Regions from separate parts of the Paenibacillus sp. FSL H8-0315 genome, predicted to be linked through region 1. Evidence: riboswitches for the same ligand, from Rfam matches in the RefSeq annotation. Region 1 holds a riboswitch; each other region holds the start of a gene.
The links. Region 1 has a riboswitch for cobalamin ahead of metE (5-methyltetrahydropteroyltriglutamate--homocysteine S-methyltransferase). Riboswitches for the same ligand answer to the same signal wherever they lie in the genome.
Positions count from the first base shown of each region.

Region 2: linked by a shared signal. The riboswitch ahead of MHB56_RS16855 (anaerobic ribonucleoside triphosphate reductase) and the one ahead of metE (5-methyltetrahydropteroyltriglutamate--homocysteine S-methyltransferase) in region 1 are both predicted to bind cobalamin.
Region 3: linked by a shared signal. The riboswitch ahead of MHB56_RS18310 (S-layer homology domain-containing protein) and the one ahead of metE (5-methyltetrahydropteroyltriglutamate--homocysteine S-methyltransferase) in region 1 are both predicted to bind cobalamin.

Region 1 covers NZ_JBBOTA010000001.1:1,419,135-1,421,338, reverse strand. The annotation lists gene MHB56_RS06185 (undecaprenyl-diphosphate phosphatase) at 1-812, shown strand, start outside; cobalamin riboswitch at 912-1,117, shown strand; gene metE (5-methyltetrahydropteroyltriglutamate--homocysteine S-methyltransferase) at 1,273-2,204, shown strand, end outside.
Region 2 covers NZ_JBBOTA010000001.1:3,873,485-3,875,688, forward strand. The annotation lists gene MHB56_RS16855 (anaerobic ribonucleoside triphosphate reductase) at 1-817, opposite strand, end outside; cobalamin riboswitch at 1,060-1,294, opposite strand; gene MHB56_RS16860 (MTH1187 family thiamine-binding protein) at 1,673-1,981, shown strand; tRNA gene MHB56_RS16865 (tRNA-Thr) at 2,075-2,146, shown strand.
Region 3 covers NZ_JBBOTA010000001.1:4,205,317-4,207,520, reverse strand. The annotation lists gene MHB56_RS18310 (S-layer homology domain-containing protein) at 1-998, opposite strand, end outside; cobalamin riboswitch at 1,162-1,362, opposite strand; gene MHB56_RS18305 (cellulase family glycosylhydrolase) at 1,704-2,204, shown strand, end outside.

The DNA.
Region 1 (2,204 bases):
GTTTAACCGAATTTGCTCCAGTATCCTCCACGGGTCATATGATTATTGTTGATGATATGTGGCTGAAATCACAGGAGTTATTTGGACAATATACGGCAAATACCTTCAAAGTAGTTATTCAACTGGGTTCAATATTAGCGGTTGTTGTGATTTTTAGAAATCGGTTCATTGATCTGTTGGGTTTAAAGCGTTTCAGCCGTAAGCAGTTGGATCCTGTAACAGAGGAGCTACCGAAGTTGGAGCAGGGCGGGCACCTCAAGCTGACTCAGGTTCTGGTAGGGTTAGTGCCTGCAGGTGTGTTAGGTGTTCTGTTTAATGATTATATTGATGAGCATTTATTCTCTACATCAACAGTGTTAATTGGTCTAGTGATTGGGGCTATATTAATGATTATTGCCGATCTGTTTGGGCCGAAGAAGATCAGAACTGAGAGTGTAGATCAGATTACATACAAACAGGCACTTGGTGTAGGTCTTGTACAGTGTTTTTCGTTATGGCCTGGATTTTCACGCTCGGGCTCGACGATTTCTGGTGGCGTACTCCTCGGGATGAGCCATCGTGCCGCTGCTGATTTTACGTTTATTATGGCAGTACCCATCATGGCAGGTGCCAGTCTGTTGTCACTGATGAAAAACTGGCAATATTTCACCATGGACGCGTTGCCGTTTTTTATTGCAGGCTTTATTAGTGCCTTCCTATTTGCGCTGTTATCGATGCGTTTCTTCTTAAAACTGATCAATCGTATCAAGCTCTTACCGTTTGCTATATACCGTATAATTCTTGCTGCTGTAGTATATTTCGTATTTTTCTAAGTCCGTTATAAGGAATCGATATAACAGAAGTCCCAGTAATCTATTGCAGATTGCTGGGGCTTTCACGTATGATGACATCAGATTAAGACACTCAAATGATGAATGATATCGGAGACAGGTGCTGACCGGAAAATAGTAATTCGGTAGGCTTAATAGGGAAATTCGGTTCGAAGCCGATGCGGTCCCGCCACTGTAACGGAAGAATCTCGAGCAACAGAGGTCACTGGCAATTTACTACTGCTGGGAAGACTGCTCAAGATGTTGACGCCGCTAGCCAGGAGACCTGCCTGTTTCAACAGCACTGCTTCACCTACGGAAGATAGGGAGGTGTTAGACGTTAACCATGGGTATATCATGGGCGTCTTTCCCTTTGACTTTTTTAGGGAAGGGCGCTCTTTTTTATAGGAAAGCAAGTAGCTTTGGAGTTTGAAATAAGAGATGGAAGAGGGAGTGTATCGAGATGACGAATAAAGTAAAAGTAAGCAATCTTGGATATCCGAGAATCGGAAAGAACCGCGAATGGAAAAAGACACTGGAAGCCTACTGGCAGGGGAAAATAAATGAGGAGCAATTCCGCTCCGAAATGGCAGCAATTCAGCTGCAGCATTTGAAGACCCAGCAAGAGGCAGGAATTGAGCTTATTCCGGTAAATGATTTTACTTTTTATGACCATGTGTTGGATACGGCTGTTATGTTTGGAATTGTACCTCCACGGTACACGTATGATGGCGGCGACATCGGGCTTGATCTTTATTTTGCAATGGCCCGTGGTAATGCTGAGGCTACTGCCTGTGAGATGACCAAATGGTTCAATACGAACTATCACTATATCGTTCCAGAGATCGGCACACAAACACCACGCCTGACTGAAAATAAACCTCTAGCGGCTTATCGTTTTGCTAAATCGCAGGCAGGGATTGAAGGTAAACCGGTACTTTTAGGTCTGTATACCTTCCTTAAGCTGTCCAAAGGTTACGCAGCGGCAGATATCGCCAAGATTGCTGCACGTTTTGTTCCAGTCTATGTTCAACTGCTACAGGAACTGAAGCAAGAAGGGGTAAGCTGGGTACAAATCGATGAGCCAGCGATTGTTACAGGCATAAGTAAAGAAGAATTAACACTGCTTAACTCGATATACACAGAAATTGCCGGCTCCGTGCCGGGCTTGAATATTATTTTACAGACGTATTTTGAAGCTGCTGAACCGTTGGAGGCACTGCTAGAGTTGCCTGTTCAAGGCTTGGGTCTTGACTTTGTGCACGATGGTGGAGCGAATCTGGCTTCTATCGAACGTCTTGGCTGGCCGAAGGACAAATGGCTGGGTGCCGGAATTATTGATGGACGGAACATCTGGCGTTCCGATTTAGACGCTAAGCTGCAACTGGTAGAAAA
Region 2 (2,204 bases), 2.5 Mb from region 1:
GGAACACTGGTGTTTCTCCGCTGCCAAGTCCGTTCATAGTTGCGGTTAGCAGAGAACTGATCACAAGCTGACCTTCTGGTGAAGTACAAGTACCGTAGTTGATGCTGGTAAACGGTATTTGTCCACCGGATCGGCTGGACATGGTATTCAGATTATGTACCATACTTTCAGCCGCTTGCAGAGTTTCGATTTCGGTTTCCTTTAGTGCAAAACGGAACGCTCTTGGATATGACTCCGCCAGATCGGTCCGGCTCATCGTAATCTCGCCCAAAGATTCGTCAGCTTGTCCTTCTTCAAAATAATCCAGACCCTTGCGGAACAGCTTGGCGAAGGATTTGGTTACATAAGGTGCCAGATCGTAATCGAGTTTATTGGCGGATACACCACCATATTGAGCATTTTGCTGGGATTGGAAAATAATCGCTACCAGAGACATAGCTGTCATTATTGAGTTCGGAGGACGAACGCTGCCGTTGCCGGTATTGAAACCTTCACGGAGAAGTTTATCAAACGGGATAAAAATACAGTTCGTCGTTCCAATCGCGTATTGATCCAGATCATGCACATAGACGACATTGTCATCAATAGCCTGCACTAGCTGTGGCGGCATCGTAAAATTGCGGGCGTACCATTTTGAATATTCACTGCCGAACTTGCTCATTTTACCGGAGAAACTCTCTCCATTCAAATTGGCATTCTCGCGCAATAGGTCCATATCCCGACTGTCGATAATATCCCGGCCTAAATCAATGAGCTCTTCTAAAAGAACTTCCCGTGCATTTTCTACTCCATTAAATTGTCTCTCCAACAACGTCATTGTACAGCTCTCCTCTCAGTATAAAAGAAAAACATCTATCATCAAATCCATATATCCATAAGAAGTTGGACTGCTATAAGCAGTCGTATATTTGTTCAGATTACATAAAAAAAGCATCCCCTACCCGAGGATGGCAGAAAATGCCCGATGCGTTATGTAAATATCCACACGGATATTTGCAGAGGTCTCTACGTAGATGACCGCATGCGGACACCATCCCTGTTCCTCGCAGGCATCAATAGTTGGTGTCGTCGAAACAGGTAGGTCTCCTGGCTTCCGTGGGATCTCTCGGCGCCTTCCCAAGGGTGTTCCTAACCCTCAGTGGCATTTGCCGGGAGATGTGGATTCTCAAGCTTCCCAGAAGCTTAAGAAGGCCATCCGGTTACAGTGGCGGGACCGCAGCGGATTCTCACCGCGCTTCCCTATTAAGCTCTAAATCCGGTTAAGGATCAAAGCGCCTGTCTCCACTATATTTTGTTGTCGTTAGATAAAAATAACCCAAGATGTTGTGTTTGTAAACAGTTTTTTAGAAAACCCGCGCGGGGAGCGGGTTCTTTAAAAGTACTCCACAAATGATCCACAGGCTGTCCATAAGTAATCCACAATTGATCCACAGGGAGATGCGAAATGATTCATAAATTGTCCGAAAAGATGCCACAAAGAGTCCATAAATATAGTGCAGATGACCCTAGAATTTGCTCATGAGAAAATACTCTTAGCCCAAAGTCATATTTTGGAGTAATCAGAAGAAATAGAAGAGATAAGGGAGGATAATCTTGCTTAGTTTGTGACAGAGCGGTGGAATTGTTACAATGGAAGGAGACAGCTACTATAAAATTTCGAGGAGGTATTCTCATGCCTATTGCTGAAGTTACAGTTATTCCAATTGGAACAGGCAGCACCAGTCTTAGCAGCTATGTTGCGGATATGCAGCGGGTGCTGAAGACAGTAGAAGGGATTACTTATGAACTTACGTCCATGGGGACGATCATCGAAGGGCCTCTGCAACGCATTTTTGCCGCGGTAGAAGCTTTGCATGAGTCTCCTTTTGACGCAGGTGCAGAACGTGTCTCTACCTCACTTAAAATAGACGACCGCCGCGATAAACCCTCTACTAGCCGTGGAAAGTTAGAGTCTGTGGAGCGTAAGCTACAGGTGGATTAGCAGTTTAGAAGGGCGGAAAACAGGGAGAGATAGGCTTGCGTTTCTGGCTGGAAGTTGTATAATATTTTTTGTTTGACAGAAAAACAGCGTTAAGCTGGTGTAGCTCAGGGGTAGAGCAACGCACTCGTAATGCGTAGGCCGGGGGTTCAATTCCCTTCACCAGCATATCTAAGAATGGCGCAATGGCGCGGTTTTCCGGGATTCCGGGACCGTGCCATTTTTC
Region 3 (2,204 bases), 2.8 Mb from region 1:
GTAACCTGATAAGTTACATTTGTTTTGTTTCCAGCTCCGTCAAGAGCCGTTACAGTAATTGCATTACTGCCTGAATTCAGAGTAGCTTTGTACTCCCCATTTGCAGGTGATAAAGTAACTCCATTCAGCTTCACTTCTGGAGTAATGTCACTATATACATTGTCTGTGACAGCTACTTTGAAGCTTATTTCTTTATTGGATACTTCCTGTTTATCTTGTATGCCACTTACTGTAATAACAGGGGGTTCTATGTCTAATGCATTATTAAGACCGACAAGCGCATGATCTACACTTATTTGAGAGCTTGCCATGTTTTCGAGCACGGAATAGGCTTCATAAACTGCCGATTGCACTACTGGTCTGTCCAAAATAGTTTCTTTATTAGGGGCACTGTTAATCTCGGCGATTTCCGCAGTTAAAGCATCCTTATTGGCAAGTTGAACTGGGATTTCCCCCCAGCCGCCAAGATCAGAACCATAGCCATAAGTGGTGAACTGAGTTCGAATGATGTCACCGTCTTGAGGCTTATAATCGGTCATCCCAAACGGAGGAAACACATTATTTACTGCATACATCCAACCCGACATGGAGGTGTAGTCAAACTGACTTAACCAATCTGGGTCTGCTTTAGTGCCGACTGTATTCCCATCGGCTGAAATCATATCTAAAATATATTGTGGAATATTGACTTCACTTCTGCCACTATCTTTAACTTCTGATAAATAAAAACCACTATCTATATTTCCTAAATATCTATAATTGCCATCACCTAGCGCACGTGTTATTAAAGATGCGCCATTATCGCCTTCATAAATCGGAACTTTAATAGGTTCCTTAATATACCCTTGGCCTAAGGTGAATTTCTCTACGGATACAGATACATACCCTTTAAGGGTAGAGCTTGCTCCATCTGCTTGAGCCGGGATTACACTTGTAGAGAATGTCGTAATAAATACAGCTACAATAAGTAACCACGCTAAAAACTTATTTTTCTTCATTTTTCCATAACCCTTCCCTTCATACCTATGATAAAAAACAGAATAAACTTTCTCATAACCACAAAAAAACCACTCAACATAAACGTCAAGAGGTTAAGATAGTGAACCACGATAATAGCTGGCAAACACTATTCAAGCACCTCTCTATCGATCGTAGAGTTTGATGGTGTAACAGAAAAAGGCAGATATTCTGGCTCAAGTATCATCACCCTTGCTGCCTTCCCAGTTTCCCAGTGGCATTTTGCAAGGACTCCTCTTTCACAGCGGCGGGACCGCGCGGGATTCACACCCGCTTTCCATTTAACCAATCTATGATTGTACTTCCGCAACATTCATAGTTGGCACCTATTTCTAATTTTAAATTTTCATGCTTCATCATAACTAATATATATGCTTTTGTCATGTTATATTTCTTTTTTGTATAACGGGCAGCTAGAGATAATCCTATTGAATAACCAATTTCTACGAGTAGGGTTATTCAAATAATTTCTTTATCCAACTGTGGGGCAAATTAATTTAAATCACTAATTCTTATATGAATTTACCACAAATTAGTAAGGTACTCGCTAAGTGTATTCTATGTTAGGGTATATTCAGAAAGCGTTTACAAAATAAAACTGGAGGTGTTTGCGTTCATTTAACCACCAAGTACAGCGTCAAAGCCAGGTCCAAGCATCCTAAATTTATCTCACAAAGGAGAATTCAATGACTACGCGAATCCAGAAATCCTTCTTATCATTGACACTTGTCACCGCTCTTCTGCTCTCTCTGTTCTCATCCATGGCCGCAGCTGCAACTAAGGACGAGCAACAAGCTAAGGCAGCGCCAAAGAGTAAGATCCAATCCTATGTAGACGAAATGCAGCCCGGATGGAACCTTGGCAATACTTTAGATGCTACAGGTGAGGATGAAACCTCCTGGGGCAATCCACGTGTGACCCAAGATCTTATTAAAAAGATCGCCGCTCAAGGCTATAAAAGCATTCGGATTCCTGTGACCTGGGATACTCACATGGGTGCGGCACCAGACTATACCCTAGAAAAGGCCTACCTCGACCGTGTGGAAGAAGTTGTCGGCTGGGCACTGGACGCCAAGCTTTATGTCATGATTAATGTCCACCATGATTCCTGGCTATGGGTAAGCCATATGGAAGAAAAACACGATGAAACGCTGGCACGTTATAATGCAGCTTGGACTCAAATTGCC